Linked DNA regions of Lichenihabitans psoromatis. Each later gene encodes a partner of the first gene's protein in a complex. Links are inferred from orthologs where the notes say so. Each region holds a gene or a part of one and is shown in the gene's direction. Other genes may lie near its edges. The genes, in order: prfA and prmC.

What was found.
Region 2: the proteins of prfA (region 1) and prmC are in contact, whole or in part, in a crystal structure (PDB 2B3T), measured with the Escherichia coli proteins. The link is inferred for Lichenihabitans psoromatis from one-to-one orthologs.

Annotation. Positions count from the first base shown.
Region 1 is NZ_CP036515.1:2,953,668-2,959,676, forward strand. What follows is about bases 1,170-4,164. They hold prfA (peptide chain release factor 1), read left to right. Parts: upstream 1,170-2,124; coding sequence 2,125-3,204; downstream 3,205-4,164. Other genes in these bases: ptsP (phosphoenolpyruvate--protein phosphotransferase), read left to right, coding at 1,170-2,006; EY713_RS13700 (hypothetical protein), read left to right, coding at 3,368-4,164. Outside these bases: more of ptsP, read left to right, coding at 1-1,169; more of EY713_RS13700, read left to right, coding at 4,165-4,912; DNA repair protein RecN, read right to left, coding at 4,942-6,009. UniProt on the Escherichia coli protein: Peptide chain release factor 1 directs the termination of translation in response to the peptide chain termination codons UAG and UAA.
Region 2 is NZ_CP036515.1:181,450-187,392, forward strand. Bases 1,369-4,297 are described here. They hold prmC (peptide chain release factor N(5)-glutamine methyltransferase), read left to right. Parts: upstream 1,369-2,335; coding sequence 2,336-3,259; downstream 3,260-4,297. Other genes in these bases: htpG (molecular chaperone HtpG), read left to right, coding at 1,369-2,332; EY713_RS00920 (NAD(P)/FAD-dependent oxidoreductase), read left to right, coding at 3,277-4,297. Outside these bases: EY713_RS00905 (DUF2794 domain-containing protein), read right to left, coding at 1-204; more of htpG, read left to right, coding at 419-1,368; more of EY713_RS00920, read left to right, coding at 4,298-4,602; EY713_RS00925 (hypothetical protein), read right to left, coding at 4,621-4,818; EY713_RS00930 (SlyX family protein), read right to left, coding at 4,994-5,212; oxygen-dependent tRNA uridine(34) hydroxylase TrhO, read right to left, coding at 5,205-5,943. UniProt on the Escherichia coli protein: Methylates the class 1 translation termination release factors RF1/PrfA and RF2/PrfB on the glutamine residue of the universally conserved GGQ motif, i.e. on 'Gln-235' in RF1 and on 'Gln-252' in RF2.

The DNA of each region.
Region 1 (6,009 bases):
AGGCCGAGGCGCTTGCGCTTCCGGACGCACAGTCGCACCCGGCCTATTCCTACAAGCCCGAGACCGGGGAAGAGATTTATCAGTCCTTCCTCGGTGTGCCGATCCTGCGAGGAGGCAACACGCTCGGGGTTCTCGTCGTCCAGAATCGCGCCCGGCGGATCTATTCCGAGGAGGAAATCGAGGTCCTTCAAACGACCGCGATGCTGTTGGCCGAGATGATCGCGGGCGGTGAACTCGTTTCGCTGTTTCCGGCCGGATCGGAGGTCTTGCGGCAATCCTTGTCGCTGAAAGGCGAGATTATCGCCGACGGGGTCGGGCTCGGCCATGTGGTGCTGCACGAGCCGCGCGTGATCGTCGACAAACTCGTGGCCGAGAATATCGACGGCGAAATCGTGCGGCTCGACGAAGCGATCGCAGCACTGCGCGAATCGGTCGATCGGCTGGTCGATCGCGGGGAGGAAGCCGGGCCGGGCGAGCATCGTGAAATCCTGCAGACCTTCCGCATGATCGCGCATGATCGCGGCTGGTTGCGGCGCCTGCGCGAGGCCGTATCGACTGGCTTGACCGCAGAGGCGGCGGTCGAGCGCGTCCAGAGCGACACACGCGCCAAACTCATGCGTCAGACCGATCCCTATATGCGCGGGCGGCTGCACGATCTCGATGAATTGGCCAATCGACTTCTGCATCAATTGACCGGGCAAGATCTCGTCGCGTCGAACGAGAATTTGCCTGAAAATGCGGTCTTGGTGGCGCGCTCCATGGGCGCGGCGGCCCTGCTGGATTATGATCAGCGCAAGCTTCGCGGCCTCGTGCTCGAAGACGGCGGCGCGATGAGCCATGTCGCGGTGGTGGCCCGCGCGCTCGGCATTCCGGCCGTCGGCGACGTCACCAATATTTCGAGCCTCGTCGAGCCGGGTGATGCCATCATCGTCGATGGCGTCATGGGCAGCGTGGAAGTGCGGCCCGGCCCTGATGTCGAAGCCGCCTATGCGGAGAAAGCCCGGCTTCGCGCCCGGCGCCAAGAGCAATATCGGTCGCTTCGCGATATTCCGGCCGTGACGCGGGACGGGGTCGTGATCGACCTGCATATGAATGCCGGGCTATTGCTCGATCTGCCGCATGTCGTCGAGACGGGCGCCGTCTCGATCGGCCTGTTCCGGACCGAACTCCTGTTCATGGTGGCGGATCACTTCCCCCGACCATCCGAACAATATGCGCTCTATAAGAGCGTCATGGACATGGTCAGCGACCGGCCCGTGACCTTCCGGACTTTGGATATCGGCGGCGATAAAGTCTTGCCGTATATGATGCGGCTCGACGAAGAGAACCCGGCTCTTGGCTGGCGGGCCCTGCGGATCGGCCTCGATCGTCCGGCGCTGTTGCGGTCTCAGCTTCGCGCGATGCTGCGGGCCGGGGCAGGACGCGAGGTCCGCATTATGTTTCCGATGGTGGCGGAGGCGGCCGAGTTCGATCGCGCGCGCGCGGCCGTGGATCACGAACTCGCCTTCCTGACGCAGCATCATCATCCGCTGCCGACCGAGATCAAGCTCGGCGCAATGGTCGAGGTGCCGTCGCTTCTGTGGCAGCTCGACGAGATCGCGGAACGGGCCGACTTCCTGTCGGTTGGATCCAATGATCTCATGCAATATCTGTTCGCGGCGGACCGTGACAACAAGCGCGTTTCGACGCGATTCGATCCGCTGTCGGCGCCCATGCTGCGTGCGCTGAAGTCGATTGCCGATGTCGGGCAGCGGCGCAACATCCCCATCACGCTCTGTGGCGAGATGGGCGGCAGCCCTTTGGCCGCCATGGCGCTGATCGGGCTTGGCTATCGGGGCTTGTCGATGTCGCCGTCGTCGATCGGACCCGTCAAGGCCATGATCCTGGCGCTGGATGTCGAGGCCATGACGCGCTTTCTGGGCGACCTGTTGCGCGATGCCTCGGGAGAGCCCAGCTTGCGGGGCCGGCTCGAGGCTTTTGCGGCCGAACATCAGGTTCCCTGTTAGCGACCTTGCCCTAAGCCGTCCAAAGGCTCCGCTTTCCGAGTGGACGTCACTGCTGTCTCATTCAGCCCAGCGCCGGCCAGCGGCGCCAATCCGTCCTTTTAGGAACGATACGTCCTCCATGCTCCCCATCGCCAAGCTCGATCTCGTCCTTCGCCGTTATGAGGAAGTGTCAGCGCGCCTCGTCGAAGGGCCTGATTCTGCGACCTTCGTGGCCCTGTCGCGGGAACTCGCCGAAAACGAGACCATCGTGACGGCCATCCGAGCTTATCACGCCCAAAATGCCGAAATCGATGGACTGGCCGCCATGTTGGCTGACCCCGCCCTCGATCCCGAGATGCGGACGATGGCCGAGGGCGAGGTCGACGAGGCGAAGGAGCGACTTGCCGCGCTCGAACTTTCGATCCGCATGGCGCTGCTACCGAAGGATGCGGCAGACGAAAAGAGCGCCATTCTTGAAATCCGCGCCGGCACGGGCGGCGATGAGGCCGCTTTGTTCGCCGGCGATCTTTTCCGCATGTATAGCCGCTATGCCGAGTTGAAGCGGTGGAAGGTCGACGTTCTCTCCATGAGCGAGGGGACGGCGGGCGGCTACAAGGAAATTGTCGCCGAGGTCGTCGGGCGTGGCGTTTTTGCGCGACTGAAGTTCGAAAGCGGCGTGCATCGCGTGCAACGGGTGCCGGATACGGAGACGCAGGGGCGCATCCACACCTCGGCCGCGACCGTCGCGGTTTTGCCGGAAGCCGAAGAGGTGGACGTCGACATCAATGAAGGTGACCTCAAGATCGATACGATGCGCTCGCAGGGCGCGGGCGGCCAGCATGTCAACAAGACCGAGTCGGCCATCCGCCTTACCCATTTGCCGACCGGCATCGTCGTGTTCATGCAGGAGGAGCGCTCCCAGCATCGCAACCGCACCAAGGCGATGGCGGTGCTCCGGTCGCGCATCTTCGATGCCGAACGGCAGAAACTCGACAACGAACGCGCCGCCGACCGAAAAGCGCAGGTGGGCTCCGGCGATCGTTCCGAACGGATCCGAACCTATAATTTCCCGCAAGGTCGGCTGACTGATCACCGCATCAACCTGACCCTGTATAAGCTCGACAAGATCATCACCGGCGAAGCCTTGGACGACGTGGTCGATGCTTTGACGACGGAGCATCAGGCGGCGGCCTTGGCGGCCGTTGAGGGCGATGTCTGAGGGAATGCATCGAAAAGAGCCGGTGTGACGTTGCGTCTCACGTCAGCAAATGGGAAGAGACCAGCCGTCTCGCCGGTGCTGACATCGCGTTGTCGTGTCGGCCATCACCATGGTTCGGATCGAGCTGTCACTCGGCGCCGCTCGGCAAGTTTGGGAATCGAGAATGAACCTTAGAGCCGCCTTTTTGTCGACCGTCATGTCAGTGGCCGTTCTCGGATCGGCCCAGGCCGCGCCGGCCACGACCGATGAAGCGCAGCGTTTGACCACGTTGTTTCAGCGTTACCTCGGCAAGCCGACCGATGGCCAGCCGAGCGCCGTCGTCGTGACGCCGGACGGCGAAACCTACAAGGTCGATGTCGATCTCTCGCGGATCTTCGCACCCTTCGCGGCGCTTGGGTTGGCGGAGGTCAAAGCGGGGCACTACCTTTCGACCTTGACGCCGGCGGCGGATGGCACGTGGCACGTGGTCAGTGGCGGTCTTCAGTCCTTTACCGTGACGATCAACGATCAAACCACGATCGTGAATTACGGCGATTCCCACTTCGACGGGATCTTCGACCCGAAGATTGCGTCGTTTGTCTCGAGCACGAGCTCGAGCAACGGTTCAGCCGTGAGTTCCAATAGTCCGAAAGTGTCGAGCTCCAGCAAGAGCACGGGCACGACAGAGAGTAAATTTACCGGCACCGACGGCGGCAACGGCACCGTAAACGCCAAAGTTGATCAAACCCTCCGCGACTTTACCTATGCGCTTTCGGTCCAGACCCATGCGGATGTCGGTGCACCGAAAAGCGAGAAAGCGTTCGAGGTCAACGCTCAAATCGCGAGCGGAACCGGACATATTGAGGCGAATAACCTTCGTAACGCACAATTGCTCGACCTTTGGGCGTTTTTGGTCGCGCATCCGTCCAAGCAGCAGCTCGTTGCCAATCAGACTGAACTGAAAGGGCTTCTCTCGGCCATGCTGCCATTCGTCACTGTTTTGAGCGGTGATGTGTCTATCCAAAAGATTATCTTGAACACGCCGCTGGGGCAGTTTGGCGCGAATACTTTTGGTGAGCGTCTCGATGTCGGCAATGAAAATTCGAAAGACGTGCTTGGCATCGGCCTCAACGCCGATGGGTTTACGATCCCGGCGGATCTTGCGCCGGCCTGGGCGACGGGGCTCGTGCCGAGCGGGCTCGACCTCCACGTCAAGGTCGGCCCAGTCCACTTTACCGAAGCGCTGCAGAAGGCCATCGTCAGCGCCGACTTCGGCGCCGACAAGCCTTTGACCGAGGCGCAGACCAACGACATCGTGCAGACTTTTGCCCTGCCGCAAAACATCGTCGTGACCCTGGCGCCAAGCACGATCACGACTCCCGTCATGACCGTGAAGGCCGAAGCCCAGATGCAATTTACCGAGCAGATGCCGACCGGAACCGCAACCGTTTCGGCAACAGGCCTGGATAAAGCTCTGGATATGCTGACGACTGGGGCGCAGACCAACCCCGATGCTGCCCAGGCCTTTGCGGTCTTGACACTGATGAAGCAGCTCGGTCGTGCCGAAGGGCCGGATCGATATAGCTGGCTGGTCGAGGCCAAGCCGGGAAGCGACATCTTGATCAACGGTAAGCCGATGCAGGCAGCTGCACCGCAAGCTGAGCCGCAGCCGGTACCGAAACCGTCGCAGAAGCCCAAGAAGAAGCCGGCACCCAAGACCGCGCCTTAACGCTGCTGATGCAGCCTTGGGCTGATGCGTTAGCTCGTCGCCTCGATCAGGCGGCGCGCTGCGGCGCGGGCTTCTTCCGTGATGGTCGCGCCCGCCAGCATGCGGGCGATTTCCTCGCGCCGTAAATCGGGCGCGAGCGGCGTGACGCGCGTCGCGACCTTGCCGCCTTCGGCGACGTCGCCCTTGCTGATCCGCAAATGCGTGGCGGACCGAGCCGCGACCTGCGGCGCATGGGTCACCGCAAGCACTTGCACCCTATCGGCCAAGCGGGCAAGCCGCCGACCGATTGCATCCGCGACCGCGCCGCCAACCCCCGTGTCGATCTCGTCGAACACCAACGTCGGCGCGGAGCCTCGGTCGGCAAGCGAAACCTTGAGGGCCAGCATGAACCGGGCGAGTTCGCCGCCCGACGCCACTTTGGTGAGAGGCCCGGGACGGCTCCCAGGATTGGTCGCGACCCAGAACTCCACCCGATCCGTGCCGTCCGGTCCACCGGAACCCGCCTCCGTCTCGATCTCGGTCTCGAACCGCGCCCGTTCGAGCTTGAGCGGCGGGAGTTCCGCGTTGACGGCCGCGTCGAGCGCCTGTGCGGCTTTGCGCCGTTCCGCTCCGAGCGCCTGCGCGGCTTCGACATAAGCCTTCAGGGCTGCCGTCTGTGCGATCTGCAGGGATTTCAGCCGCGCTTCGCCAGCATCGAGGGCGGCGAGATCCGCTGTGAATTTGTCCGCCAGAGCCGGCAGATCATCCGGGCCGCATGCGTGTTTGCGCGCGAGAGCACGCAGGGCGAACAGTCGCTCCTCCACCCGCTCGAGTTCGTGCGGGTCATAAGCGGCATCGTCGAGCGCTTGCCCGATCGCGGCGGAGGCGCCGTCTAAAGCAAGCAACACGGCATCGATCGCTTGCGTACACGGGTCGATGAGCGAGGGCGCTTGCGCGGCCCGTCGCTCCAACCGCCGGACGAGAGCCGATAATGTCGAGGTGGGCGATCCATTGCCCGACACGGCCTCGTAGGCATCGCGGAGGTCGCTCGCGACTTTCTCCGCCGCCATCATGTCGGCGCGACGGCTCGCGAGCTTCTCTTCCTCGCCGACCTGGGG
Region 2 (5,943 bases), 2.8 Mb from region 1 along the record:
ACCATAGAGGTTGAGAATTTCCCGAAGCTCGAGCCGGTCGAAAGAGACGACAGGCGGCGCGGCCGCCGGGGCCTTGTGCGGTTCGGTCTTGTGCGATTCGACGGCCGAAGACATGTCCCGGCGTGGAAACGGGTGGATGGCGGCCGATGTGGGGCCACTCTCTCGTTCCGGCACACGCGATCCCGATTGTTCATCCTGGCTCATTGGCCCTCCAACATGATCTCTCCTCAGATTAGGCCGATCGGCGGTCGGTTCAAGGAAGAGCCGGCACATCTCGCGCCGGCCGCGAATTTGTGAGGCCAGCCGCGCCGATAGGCTTGCATCCAAAACCCCGCGCGACGATATCGGGCGTGGTGGCGCGCAAGCGTCGTGGATCAGGCACGCAACGCGTGCCGTTCGGAAAGGTGGATTCGTGACCATGAACGAGGCTGAAGTGGCATCTGGTGGCTCCGCGCCCGACACTCACGTTTTCCAGGCCGATGTTGCCCGTTTGTTGGATCTCATGGTCCACTCGGTGTATTCCGAGAAGGACATTTTCCTCCGCGAATTGATCTCCAACGCGGCCGACGCTTGCGAAAAACTTCGCTATGAGGCGATCGCAAACCCGGACCTCATCGGCAATGGCGGCGCGTTCGGCATTACGATCTCGGCAGACAAGGACGCCAAGACCCTGACGGTCGCCGACAACGGCATCGGCATGAATCGCGAGGATCTCGTCTCGGCGTTGGGCACGATCGCGAGTTCGGGCACCAAGGCGTTTCTCGATAAGATCAGCCAATCCGGCGAGGCCCAGGGCAACCAGAATCTCATTGGCCAGTTCGGGATCGGCTTCTACTCGGCCTTCATGGTGGCCAGCAGCGTCCAAGTCGAGACGCGTCGCGCCGGCACGGACGAGGCGTGGAGTTGGACCAGCGACGGCAAAGGCTCGTATCAGATCGCGGCATTGCCGCTCGATGCCGCCCCGGTGCATGGCACACGCGTCACGCTCCACATCAACGACGACAATACCGAATTTCTCGAGCCCTACCGCATCGAGAGCCTGATCCGCGAACATTCCGGCGCGGTGGCGGTTCCGATCTCGGTCATCGACAAGCCGGGCGAGGACGCCCGCACCTTGACCGACGGCGCGGCGCTCTGGGCCAAGTCGAAGCAGGACATCACACCCGAAGACTATACCGAGTTCTATCGCGGGCTCGGCGGTCATTTCGACGAACCGGCGCTGACGATTCATTGGCGCGCCGAAGGTCGCTACGAATATAACGTGCTGGCCTTCGTGCCCGGCTCCAAGCCGTTCGATCTGTTCGATCCCGCCCGCAAGGGGAAGGCCAAGCTCTACGTCCGTCGCGTACTCATCACGTCGGATGCGGACCTTCTTCCGGGTTGGCTGCGGTTCGTGCGTCTCGTCGTCGACACCGCCGACCTGCCGCTGAATATGTCGCGGGAGTTGATCCAGCAGAGCCCCATCTTCGCGGCGATCCGCAAGGGCGTCACCAACCGCGTGCTGCAGGATCTCAGCAAGCTTGCGGAGACGGATGCCGAGACGTTCAAGACCGTCTGGGAGAATTTCGGCGCCGTGCTGAAGGAGGGTCTTTATGAGGATCCGGAGCGACGCGATGCCATCTACAAACTGGCGCGGTTCGCCTCATCGACCCATCCGGATGGCGATCGCAGCCTCGCCGATTACGTCGCCAACCTGCGGCCGAACCAGACCGCGATCTACTATCTTCTCGGCGATGATCTGAAGCGCCTCGGGATCAGCCCACAACTCGAAGGCTTCAAGGCGCGCGGCATCGAAGTGCTGCTGCTGCCCGACGCCGTCGATGCGTTCTGGGTTTCGACCGCGGCGGGCTACGAGGGCAAGCCGTTCAAGTCGGTGACGCAAGGCGCAGCCGACATCAAGCTGGTGCCGCTGAACGAGGGCGAGACCGAGAAGACCGCAAGCGACATCAGCCCGGAGGTCGCGACCTTGCTGGCCTTCATGAAGCAGACGCTTGCGGATGCGGTGGAGGATGTCCGCGCCTCGGACCGCCTGTCCGAAAGCCCGGTCTGCCTCGTCGCGCCCGAGTTCGGCCCCGACCGTCGGATGGAGCGCATTCTGGCGCAACATGGCAAATCCGGCGCCCTGTCGAAGCCGGTGCTGGAGATCAATCCGACTCACCCGCTCGTCACCTCGCTGGCGGCCCGTGTCGCAGCCGTTGGCGATAAGAGCCTGATCGAGGATGCGTCTTGGCTGCTGCATGACGAAGCGCGCATCATGGACGGCGAGATGCCGACCGATGCGGCAGCTTTCGCAGGCCGGTTGCGGCGTGTGCTCGAACGCGCCAGCGCCTGAACCATGGCGGCGCCGCGTTTCGATCCGTCGATCACGCGGCGCGACGCGTTACGGGAGGTTGAAAGCCTCCTGCAACATGCTGGGGTCGGCGAACCATCGGCCGATGCCGGCATCTTGGTGGAAGACGCCTTGGGACTGACGCGCTCGGCCCTGCGGCTTTCGGGTCACCTCCTCCTCGGCTCCGACGCAGCGCGGTCCCTCGAGGTGTCCGTGGCACGACGCTTGGCGCGCGAGCCCGTCTTCCGCATCATCGGACGGCGCGAATTCTGGGGGCTCGACCTTGCCATCGATGCGGCCGTGCTCGACCCACGACCGGACACGGAGACGATCGTGTCGGCGGCGTTGCGGGCCCTGTCGGCGCGACGGGCCGAACCGCTCCGAATTCTCGACCTCGGCACCGGCTCGGGCGCGATCCTCCTCGCACTGCTGACCGAACTACCGGGGGCGACCGGACTAGGGATCGACGTGTCGGACGCCGCCTGCGCGATGGCTCGCGCCAATGTCGCAGACTGCAGGATGAGCGACCGGGCCGAAATCCGACAAGGCGTTTGGACCGATCGCCTGTCGGGCCGGTTCGACCTGATCGTCTCGAACCCGCCCTATATCGAAACGGCCGTCATCGACACGCTTGAGCCGGAAGTCCGCCAGCACGACCCGCGGCTGGCGCTCGACGGCGGCCCGGATGGTCTCGATGCCTATCGTGCAATCTGCCCAGCCGTGCCGGCGATCCTGGCGGAGAGTGGCGTGTTGGTCCTCGAGATCGGCGCTGGTCAGGCGTCGGACGTCTCCCGCCTCATCGAACGATCGGGCATGACCATGATCCGCACCGAACGCGATCTTGGCGGACATGACCGCGCCCTCGTGGCAGGGTGGCCGACGCAACCACCAGGAACCTGCCCGCTAGGAACTTGCCCGCCAGGGCCATAACCGCAAGGGACGCCGCCATGACGCTCGCCCAGGCCAAACCCGCCGAAAGACCCCGTGTCGTCATCGTGGGTGCAGGCTTTGGGGGACTCGCGACCGCCAAAGGTCTCGCGGGCGTTCCGGTCGATGTGGTGGTGATCGACAAGACCAACCACAATCTGTTCCAGCCCTTGCTATACCAGGTCGCCACCGCGGCGCTTGCGCCCTCCGACATCGCGGTTCCGGTTCGTAGCATCTTCTCCGATCGACCCGAGGTCACGGTGCTGATGGACGAAGCCACCGGCATCGACACGAACCGCCGCGTGGTGCGGCTTGCCGAGGCGGGCGAGATCGGCTTCGACATGTTGGTGCTGGCGACCGGCTCTGTTTATTCCTGGTTCGGCCACGACGAATGGGCCGACCATGCCTACGTCTTGAAAACGCTGGAAGATGCGCTGATGCTGCGCGGCAGCCTTCTGGCCGCCTTCGAATGGGCCGAGAGTCGCACCGATCCCTCCGAAATCGAACGGCTTCTCACCTTCGTGGTGGTTGGCGGCGGGCCGACCGGCGTCGAACTGGCCGGCGCCATCGCGGAACTCGCCCATTCCAGTTTATCGCGAGACTTCCGCCATATCCGCTCGTCTTCCGCCCGTATCGTGCTTTGCGAGGGCGGCCCGAATCTCTTGGCAGGCTTCCCGCAGCATTTGTCGGATTATGCGCGCAAACATCTCGAGGATCTCCATGTCGAGGTGCTGACCAACACGGCGGTGCAAAGCGTCGATCATGACGGCGTCGTGGCGGGGGGGACGCGGATCAACTCCGCCAACGTGCTCTGGTGCGCCGGAACCGCCGCGACGCCGGCGGCCGTCTGGCTGCAGGCGGACAAGAGCCGGAATGGCGCCGTCAAGATCGCTCCCGACTGCACCGTGCCGGGCCATATCGACATTTTCGCGGTGGGCGATGTGACCGATATGACGGGGCCGAACGGCAAGCCGCTTCCAGGCGTCGGGCCCGTGGCCAAACAGCAAGGCGCCTATGTGGCCGAGGTGATCGCGGCGCGTGTGGCGGGCCGTCCCGCTCCAGCGCGCTTCGTCTACAAGGACGCCGGTTCGATGGCGATGGTGGGACGCTCGTCGGCGGTCGCGGATCTCGGCAAGGTCAGGCTCACGGGTTTCGTGGCATGGGTGCTGTGGAGCGCCGTCCACCTGTTCTTCTTGATCGGAACGCGGAACCGGATCGCGGTCTACCTGAATTGGGCCTGGGCTTGGCTGACCTACGGACGCGGCGCCCGATTGATCACGCGCCTCGATCCCCGCACGCGCCTCGAGTTGAAACAGCAGAACGACACGGGAAGCCGTCCCGTCTGATAAGATGGGCTCTTGCCGTCAGGTCAGTTCCCAGACCCGATCGGCCACGCCGTCGAGATCGTCTTCGGTCACATCGGCCAGTCGCTTCTCGACACGGAACAAGAGGCTCGTTCGCCCCTCGCGCATGATCAGAACGACGGTTTCGAGATCGGGTGAGCCAGGGTCGGAGCAGTCGACTTCGCTGACCTTGACGACATCATCTCGATCTAAGACCAATTTGTCGTGGAGAGACGTTGCGAGATCCGCACAATGCAACCGTGCGGCCAGAGGAGAGACCCGACGCTGCACAACTTGAAACATCTCGGGCCCCCACCGCCGATGTACTCCGCATCAAGATGTCGACCGCAATATACTGGTTTGTCAAGGCCATCGCAGCACAAAGCAGCGCAGGTCAGTAATGCGGGGGTGGAACCTGCGGATGCCCTGCCCCCGCGTCGCTTTCGGTTGCCTTCACCCGATCGCCGAGAGCCGCGACCTGTCGCGACAAGCTTTCGATGCGGCTCCACAGCATCGTGATCGTGTCGCTCAAGTCTTCGATCGCCTGCTCCTGGTAAGCGAGCCGCATCTCCAGCGTCTCGACACGGTTCGGCAGTGCCGTCGTATCAGTCATCAGCGGGTGATCCGGATTTGTCGCGACGCGTTTGTTGAAGACCATGCCCCAGGGCGACCCGCTCGTCGAAGACGAAACAGTCGCCCGACCACCGGCTGTTGGCCGGCTGTACCGTTTCAAGATATTTCAGGATCCCTCCCTTGAGGTGAAACACCTCGTCGAAGCCAAGCGACAAGAGATAGGCACTCGCCTTTTCGCACCGGATACCGCCGGTGCAGAACATGGCGATTGTTTTGTGCTTCTGAGGATCGAGCGCGCGCGCCGCGAAATCGGGGAATTCACCGAAGCGACCGATTTTCGGATCGATCGCACCGACAAAGCTGCCCATCTCGACCTCGAAGCCATTGCGCGTGTCGAGGACGAGGATATCGGGTCGATCCAGAAGGGCGTTCCAATCGGCGGGCTCGACATAGGTGCCGACACGAGCCGTCGGGTCGCCGCCTGGATGCCCGAGCGTGACGATTTCGCGCTTGAGACGGACCTTCAGGCGGCCGAACGGCATGGTCGCGGCGGTCGAATATTTTAGGTCGAGCCGATCGAGGCGGCCGCCGAACACGCCATCGCCTTGTAGCGTCTCGACCAAAGCCGCGATCGCCTCGGGAGAGCCGGCCACGGTTCCGTTGATCCCCTCGCGGGCCAACAGCACCGTCCCGTAAATCCCGAGGTCCGCACAAACGGCGAGCAAAGGCGGCCTGAGGTCGCGCCAATCGGGTAGCGGAACGAATTGATAG